2 regions of the Mesorhizobium sp. Cs1321R2N1 genome follow, and region 2 is predicted to be linked to the other one. Evidence: predicted binding sites of a transcription regulator. Region 2 holds the regulator's gene; the other holds the start of a gene.
What was found. Region 2 encodes HrcA, which represses chaperone genes, less so after heat shock. Its sites were predicted from a motif close to GTTAGCACTCNCNNNNNGNGAGTGCTAAC; they were not measured.

Region 1 (4,414 bases), on a different contig from region 2:
GAGCAGAGCGCGCCTTGGGTGCAGCAGACCATCATCGACCCCGAAGGCGACTTCGTTTCGCTGGGCGAACGCTACGGCCATCTGGTCATAGATGCCGAGGAGCATACCGAGCGCGGGCTGCAGGCGGCCGGCGAGCGGGCGCGTATCCATCGCGTCTCGACCGTGCTCAACCTGGAAGGGCTCGATGCCGAGAACCAGATGCGGCGGGCCGCCGCCTTTCTCGGCGGGCTGTTCGAGGTCGCGCGCGACCACTGGTACCCGATGCTGGTGGTGGTCGACGAGGCGCAGCTTTTCGCGCCGGCGGTGGCCGGCGAGGTGTCGGACGAGGCGCGCAAACTCTCGCTCGGCGCCATGACCAATCTGATGTGCCGTGGCCGCAAGCGGGGGCTGGCTGGCATCATCGCCACGCAGCGGCTGGCCAAGCTCGCCAAGAACGTCGCGGCGGAAGCCTCCAACTTCCTCATGGGCCGCACCTTCCTCGATATCGACATGGCGCGCGCCGCCGATCTCCTGGGCATGGAGCGGCGGCAGGCGGAAGCCTTTCGCGATCTGGAGCGCGGGCAGTTCATGGCGCTGGGGCCGGCGCTGTCGCGGCGGCCGCTCGGCCTGCGCATCGGCCCGACCGACACCAGCCCGCGCAACGGCACGCCCAGGCTGATGCCGCTGCCGGAGGCGGGGCTCGAGGATGCCCGCGCCATCATCCTGGCCGCCCCGCCGCCGGAGACGATGCGCGCGCCACGCCGGGTGGCGTCGCCGGACCTGCTGGAGCAGCTGATGGCGGCGAAATCGGCGCCGCGCGACATCCGCCCCGAACCGGCGGAGCCGCAAATCAGTGCCGAGGATCTGGCGGAGCGGCGCGAGCGGGTGGACCGCGTGCTGCGCGCTATTCTTGCACAACCTGACGCAGGCTTCCGCGTGATCGGCGTGCTCTACCAGGAGTTCGTCGTACGCTGCCGCATCGAGGGTCTCGCCTCGGTCGTGCCTGATCTGCCCGCATTCCGCCGCATGTTGACGCGCGCCCGTGCCGGGCTGGGGTCTGAAACTAGCGAGGACGATGTGTGGCGCGACGTCTCGGTGCGCGCCTCGCTGCTGCCGGAGGACATGCAGGGCGTGTTCATGATGATCGCGCGCGCGGCGAAGGAGGGCTGGCCGTGCCCGAGCGATGGCGCGATCGCCCGCGCCTATGGCTCGCACTCCATGCGCCGGGCCCGGCGGCTGCTCACCTATATCGAGGAGCAGGGTCTGATCGTCTGCCAGCTCGACGGCGCCGGCCGGCGCACGGTGACGCTGGTCGAACTCGCCTGGGCCACGGCGCCCGGCGACCCCAGTGCCGAGGAGGCGGAGCAGGGGAGCCTGGCGCTGTAAGAGGGTTATGAAGTTTTCAACCTCGGGCTGTCACGCAAGTACCTTGGCAAGACCGGCCGGTCGCTTATCTATTTCCGGTGAGAGCCAGCCATCGAGGACGCTTTACTGGATGGTGATGACGCCTTCGATGGCTCGCCATTCCGATGGGGTGATCAGCCGGTGGTGGGCGACGCGGACGGAGTGAAGCGGTCCCTCGAGTTCGCGCTCCCAATAGGAGAGGAACCCCTTGAGTTCGGGGAACTCCGGCGCCAGATCGTAGTCCTGCCAGACATAAAGCTGCAGCAGGTTCGGATGGTCGGGCAGATGATAATGAATCTGCGCCGTGGTCAGGCCATAGCCTTCCATCTGGAGGCGGAACTCCTTGCTGACATTTTCAACCATTCATGTCTCCTTTCGGCGGCCGTCTGCAACCAACTCCTTGAGCGGGCGAGCGGTTCCGGCGCCCGCGATTGCGCCGGCCGCGGATATTTTGTTGAACCGCGGCGGAACTTCAAGCGGCAGCTCCCGGCGCGAGGCAGAATAACCACGCGATAACAGCCGGTTGGCACTCTCTCAGGGTGAGTGCTAAAATTTTTTGGCCGACCTCTTGAAACCCAAAAATGGCAAGACTAGCTCGATATGCGCGCGCGATGCCTGACAAAGGGTCGCCGCACCCCGCACCGGTCCAATTGCCGGTCCGGTGCGGAGGAACCTCAAACCTGTTTGTCCCAAGAGGAGAACGACATGGCGTTCCGTCCATTGCATGACCGTATCCTGGTCCGCCGCATCGAGGCCGAGGAAAAGACCTCCGGCGGCATCATCATTCCCGATACCGCCAAGGAGAAACCGCAGGAAGGTGAAGTCATCGCCGTCGGTCCCGGCGCGCGTGACGACAGCGGCAAGCTGACCGAACTGGATGTCAGGGTCGGTGACCGTATCCTGTTCGGCAAATGGTCCGGCACCGAGATCAAGCTCAATGGCGAGGACCTGCTCATCATGAAGGAAAGCGACGTGATGGGCGTGATCGAACAGACCGCGCAAGTGAAGAAGGCCGCCTGACGGGTTCTTCGAAAATCCACCAGTCAACGAATGCTGCCTAGATAGAGGAGTGATCCAATGGCTGCCAAAGAGGTAAAATTCCATACCGAAGCGCGCGAGAAGATGTTGCGCGGCGTCGATATCCTGGCCAATGCGGTGAAGGTGACGCTCGGCCCGAAGGGGCGCAATGTCGTCATCGACAAGTCGTTCGGCGCGCCGCGCATTACCAAGGACGGCGTCACCGTCGCCAAGGAAATCGAGCTCGAGGACAAATTCGAGAACATGGGCGCGCAGATGGTGCGCGAAGTCGCCTCCAAGACCAGTGACATTGCCGGCGACGGCACCACGACCGCGACCGTTCTGGCTCAGGCGATCGTCAAGGAAGGCGCCAAGGCCGTTGCCTCGGGCATGAACCCGATGGACCTGAAGCGCGGCATCGACAAGGCGGTGGAGGCTGTCGTGGCCGAGTTGAAGGCCAACGCCCGCAAGGTGACCCACAACGACGAGATCGCACAGGTCGGCACCATCTCCGCCAATGGCGACGCCGAGATCGGCCGCTTCCTCGCCGAGGCGATGGAGAAGGTCGGCAATGAAGGTGTCATCACCGTGGAGGAAGCCAAGACCGCCGAGACCGAACTCGAAATCGTCGAGGGCATGCAGTTCGACCGCGGCTATCTCTCGCCCTATTTCGTCACCAACCAGGACAAGATGCGCGTCGAACTCGAAGAGCCCTACGTGCTGATCCATGAAAAGAAGCTCTCCAACCTGCAGGCGTTGCTTCCGGTACTGGAAGCGGTGGTGCAGTCGGGCAAGCCGCTGCTGATCATCGCCGAGGATGTCGAGGGCGAGGCGCTGGCGACGCTGGTCGTCAACAAGCTGCGCGGCGGCCTCAAGGTCGCGGCCGTCAAGGCGCCGGGCTTCGGCGATCGCCGCAAAGCCATGCTGGAGGATATCGCCATCCTCACCGGCGGCACGGCGATTTCGGAAGACCTCGGCATCAAGCTCGAGAATGTGACGCTGGAGATGCTGGGCTGCGCCAAGAAGGTGGTGATCGAAAAGGAAAACACCACCATCGTCGACGGCGTCGGGCGCAAGGAAGAGATCCAGGGCCGCGTCGCGCAAATCAAGGCCCAGATCGAGGAGACCACCTCCGATTATGACCGCGAGAAGCTGCAGGAGCGGCTGGCCAAGCTTGCCGGCGGTGTCGCGGTGATCCGCGTCGGGGGCTCGACCGAGGTCGAGGTCAAGGAGCGCAAGGACCGCGTCGACGATGCCCTGCACGCGACCCGCGCGGCCGTCGAGGAAGGCGTGCTGCCCGGTGGCGGCGTCGCGCTGCTTCGAGCCAGCAAGGTGCTCGATGCTGTCCAGACGGACAATGCCGACCAGAAGACCGGTGTCGAGATCGTGCGCCGCGCCATCGAGACGCCTGTTCGCCAGATCGCCGAAAATGCTGGCGCGGAAGGCTCGATCATCGTCGGCAAGCTGCGCGAAAAGAGCGAGTTCGGCTGGGGCTGGAACGCCCAGACCAATGAGTTCGGCGATCTCTATGGCCAGGGTGTGATCGATCCGGCCAAGGTGGTGCGCACGGCGTTGCAGGATGCCGCGTCGGTCGCCGGCCTTCTGGTGACCACCGAGGCGATGGTGGCCGAGAAGCCGAAGAAGGAAGCCGCCGCTCCGGCGATGCCGGCCGGCGCCGGCATGGACTTCTAAGGTCCCGGTCAGTCCGCCCGCTCCCCTCGAGGGAGCGGGCATCAGTTGAGGGAGAGAGACATGGATGCAATGGCTGGCCTTGGGCCCGTGCCCGCGCCGACATATCAGACAAAGGAGTTCCTGGCCTATGAAACCGAATGCCGCAGCGTGCTGAAGCCGCTGCTGGCGGGACTGCTCGACATGGCCGAAGCCGCCGGCTGGAAGCGGCGCACCGCTGCCGCGACCCTGATGTTCCTGGCGGCGAAACAGGTGTCGGAGGAGTCCGAGGCATCGGCCGGCGGCTGAACGCCGAAAGGCGGCCAATCCCATTCACCGTGTCCGC
Region 2 (4,414 bases):
AAGCCTGACCGAATCAAGCCGAGCTTGGGCGAATTTCTGGAAGGCGCGGGCGCGGTGCGACAGCGCCGTCGCCTGGCCTGGCTTCCAGCCGTGCTTTTCCTCGGCACTCATCTCGCCGAAGGTTTTGTCGAAGCCATTGGGCAAGAACACCGGATCGTAGCCGAAGCCGAGCTCGCCGCGCGGCGGCCAGACCAGCGTGCCCTCGGCCTCGCCGCGATAGTATTCGGCTTCGCCGTCGGGAAAGGCGAGGCAGATGACGGCGACGAAGCGGCCCGTGCGCCGTTCGGGCGTGGCGGCGCCGACTTCCTGCAACGCGACTTCGGTGCGCTGCATGGCCATGGCGAAATCGCGCGATCCCTCCGGCGTCTCGGCCCAGTTGGCGGTATAGACGCCGGGCGCGCCGTCGAGCGCGTCGACGCAGAGGCCGGAATCGTCCGACAGCGCCGGCAGGCCGGTCGCCTTTGCGGCGGCGAAGGCCTTGATGTAGGCGTTCTCCTCGAAGGTGGTGCCGGTTTCGTCCGGTTCGGGCAGGCCATACTCCTTGGCCGACTTCGCCTCGAAGCCGAATGGACCCATCAGGTCGGCGAATTCGCGCAGCTTACCGGCGTTGTGGCTGGCAACGACGATCTTCTTGCCATCTAGCGTATGGAGGTTTGGTGAATGCATCAAAGGCCCCAGATTCTTGGCTCGGCGAACTCGATCGAATTGCCCGAGGGGTCGCGTATATAGATCGAACGGCCACCTTGCGGCCATTCGAATTCGCTTTCGATGGCGATTTTCTTCGCCTGAAGATGTGTTCTCCAGCCGTCGATTTCAGCGGCGCTGGCGGCAAAGCACAGATGACCCTCGCCGACCGCGCCATGCGGCGGCACTTTCAGCTTCGCGTCTGGTGCGGGCGGAATTTTGGTCGCCTCGGCGTTGAAGACGAGCAGGACGCCAGGGCCGCTGCGGAAGAAAAGGGGGCGGCCGTCGACCTTGCCGAGCTGGGTGAGGCCGAGGACGTCGGTGTAGAAGTGCTCAGCGGCATTGAGATCGGTGACGTAGAGGGCGGATTCCAGGATGGCGGAGGGAGTCACGAGGCGCCCCCCTCTGCCCTGCTGGGCATCTCCCCCTCAACGGGGGAGATTGGCAATTTCGATGTTGTCGCACACCCAGCAACGCTGAAAACCAGCGAAGGCCGAAACCGTATCCGATCTCCCCCCTTGAGGGGGAGATGGCCGGCAGGCCAGAGGGAGGCGTTCAAGCTCGGCATTAAACCCTACGCCACCGCCATCTGCTGCAGGCTGACCAGCCGGGAAATGCCCTTCTTGGCCAGGCCCATAAGCGTCCCGAACTGGTCCTCGGAGAAAGGTTCGCCCTCGGCGGTGCCTTGGATCTCGACGATGCCGCCCTTGCCGGTCATGACGAAATTGGCGTCGGTGCCGGCCGAGGAATCCTCGACATAATCGAGGTCGATGACCGGCTGGCCGTCATGGATGCCGCAGGAAATCGCCGCGACATGGTCTTTCAGCACTTTCGAAACGCTGGCCATCTGCCGGGCTTCCATCCAGCGCAGGCAATCATAGAGCGCCACCCAGCCGCCGGTGATCGAAGCGGTGCGGGTGCCGCCGTCGGCCTGGATGACATCGCAGTCGACGGTGATCTGCTGTTCACCCAGCGCCTGCAGGTCGACCACGGCGCGCAAGGAGCGGCCGATCAGGCGCTGGATCTCCAGCGTGCGGCCGCCCTGCTTGCCGGCGGAGGCCTCGCGGCGCATGCGCTCGCCGGTCGAGCGCGGCAGCATGCCGTATTCCGCCGTGACCCAGCCCTTGCCGGAATTGCGCATCCAGCCCGGCACCTTTTCCTCGAGGCTCGCGGTGCACAGGACATGCGTGTCGCCGAACTTCACCAGGCAGGAGCCTTCGGCGTGTTTGGAGACGCCGCGCTCGAAGGAGATGGCGCGCATTTCGTCGAATTGGCGTTTGGAGGGGCGCATTCGGCCTGCTTTCTTGTCAGTTTCTTGAAATCGTGGCCGGCTTTTAGACGCAAGGGGGGCAGCGCGCAAAGAAAAACGGACCGGCGATCTGACACAGACACCGAGGTGATCTGGCACAGACCCCGAGGTGATCCGACACAGACAGCCCGGGGTGATCCGGCACAGACACCGGTTGCGCGCGGCCTAACGAAGTCTATATCCTTGAACCGGAGGTTTTTGGCCAAATGACCAAGCCAGTCGATCCCGCGTCGCAGTCGCCCGCGCTTCAATCGCTCGACATGCGCTCGCGCGACATCTTCCGGCGCATCGTCGATTCCTATCTGAGGGACGGCGAGCCCGTGGGCTCGCGCAGCCTGTCGCGCATCCTGCCGTCCTCGCTGTCGCCGGCTACCATCCGCAACGTGATGAGCGACCTCGAGCATCTCGGGCTGATCTACGCGCCGCACATTTCGGCCGGGCGTCTGCCGACGCAGGCTGGCCTGCGCTTCTTCGTCGATGCCTTCATGGAGCTTGGCGACCTCTCCGACGAGGAGCGCCGCGCCATCGAGGCGCAGGTGCGGGCCTCCGGCTCGGGCGCGACGCTGGAGCACATGCTGACCGAGGCCAGCCAGATGCTGTCGGGCATGTCGCGCGGCGCCGGCCTGGTGCTGGCCGCCAAGAACGAGGTGGCGCTGAAGCACATCGAGTTCATCCAGCTCGAGCCGACCAAGGCGCTTGCTGTGCTGGTGTCGCAGAATGGCGATGTCGAGAACCGCGTCGTCGAGCTGCCCGCCGGCATCACCGTCTCGCAGCTGCACGAGGCCTCGAATTTCCTCAACGCACATATCCGCGGCCGCACGCTGGCCGAGGCGCGCACCGAGATCGCCCGCATCAAGGAAGAGACGAGGGCGGCGCTCGACACGCTGTCGCAGGACCTCGTCGAGAAGGGACTGGCGGTGTGGGCGGGCGCCGAAAGCGGCCTGCCGGCCCGGCTTATCGTGCGCGGCCGCGCCAATCTGCTCGAAAACGTCACCGCCCAGGCCGACATCGAATTGCTGCGCCACCTGTTCGAGGACATGGAGACGCAGGATGGATTGATCCAGCTGCTCGACCTAGCCGAGGAGGGATCGGGCGTGCGCATCTTCATCGGTTCGGAAAACAAGCTGTTCTCGCTGTCGGGCTCGTCGCTGGTGGTGGCGCCCTATCGCGACAAGGACGCCCGCGTCGTCGGCGCGCTCGGCGTCATCGGCCCGACCCGGCTCAACTATGCCCGCATCGTACCGATGGTTGATTATACGGCGCAGCTGATTTCCCGTATGCTGCGCTAAGGCATTGATATTCAGGTGATGCCGGCCTGCAAACGGCTGATACCTGCGCTTCCGGTGCCACCGTTTTCGACTCGGCCTGACCCGAATCTCGACATACCTTTGGTGCGACACCGAAAGACCGGCTGCAAAGGAGAAAAAGAATGGCGCTGGAATCATTCAAGGCCCAGATCAGCCTGCTGCTCGAAGAAATGGTCAACCAGCCGGAGGACCAGCACGAAATTCAGGAACAGCTGCGCGAAAAACTGCGGGAAATGCGCGCCATGGGCCTGCCGTTGCCGGCCGATCTCGTGGAACTGGAAAAGCGCCTGGACGACGATTTCTACGCTGCCGGGACCTGATCCCGGAAGTTTGCTCACCGTGCGTGACGGAACCCACGGACAAGCCGATCGTTAATTTCCTTCACGACCGGGTGGAGGAAGTGATGCGATTGGCCGGACTGGCGATGTCGGCACTGTTTCTCACGACCGCAGCTCTCGCCCAGCAGGCCGACCGGCCCGTGCTCAAAGGCCCGGCGGCCTTCGGCGACTGGCGCGCGGATAAGCCCGGCGTGCGCCGGTTGATCAAGCCGGAAGACCTGCCGAGACCCTATGTCACCAAATCCGCCTCGAACGGCGCCGGCCTCACGGAGAGGCCGCAAGGCGCCAAGCCACAATTGCCGCCCGGCTTTTCGGCGGAACTCGTTGCGTCCGGCATCGACAATCCGCGTGTCGTGCGTGTCGCGCCGAACGGCGACCTGTTCGTCGCCGACAGCGAAGCCAACCAGGTCCGTGTCTATCGGCTGACGAACGGAAGCGCGAAAGCCGCGGAGAAAAGCATCTTCGCCGGCGGCCTCAACCAGCCCTATGGCATCGCCTTCCATCCACCCGGCAATGACCCGCAATGGGTCTATGTCGCCAACAGCGACAGCATCGTGCGCTTTGCCTACCGCAATGGAGATCTGAAGGCCTCGGGCGAACCGCAAACTATTGTCGACGACATCCCCTCGAGCCACCACTGGACCCGCGACATCGCCTTTTCCCCCGACGGCAAGACACTTTACCTCTCCGTCGGCTCCGGCTCGAATATCGCGGAGGACATGGGCAAAAGACCCAGAGGCGGGCTCGACGCCTGGGTCAAGTCGAAGCCGCTCGGC

Region 1: the regulator HrcA is predicted to act here: its motif matches at 1,906-1,934, upstream of O7A61_RS27665 (co-chaperone GroES).

What each region holds. Positions count from the first base shown of each region.
Region 1 covers NZ_JAPYKP010000161.1:5,076-9,489, reverse strand. The annotation lists gene O7A61_RS27675 (ATP-binding protein) at 1-1,365, shown strand, start outside; gene O7A61_RS27670 (usg protein) at 1,468-1,746, opposite strand; gene O7A61_RS27665 (co-chaperone GroES) at 2,089-2,403, shown strand; gene groL (chaperonin GroEL) at 2,461-4,092, shown strand; gene O7A61_RS27655 (hypothetical protein) at 4,153-4,377, shown strand.
Region 2 covers NZ_JAPYKP010000092.1:8,431-12,844, forward strand. The annotation lists gene rdgB (RdgB/HAM1 family non-canonical purine NTP pyrophosphatase) at 1-666, opposite strand, end outside; gene O7A61_RS21150 (VOC family protein) at 666-1,076, opposite strand; gene rph (ribonuclease PH) at 1,259-1,975, opposite strand; gene hrcA (heat-inducible transcriptional repressor HrcA) at 2,200-3,282, shown strand; gene O7A61_RS21165 (hypothetical protein) at 3,423-3,620, shown strand; gene O7A61_RS21170 (PQQ-dependent sugar dehydrogenase) at 3,704-4,414, shown strand, end outside.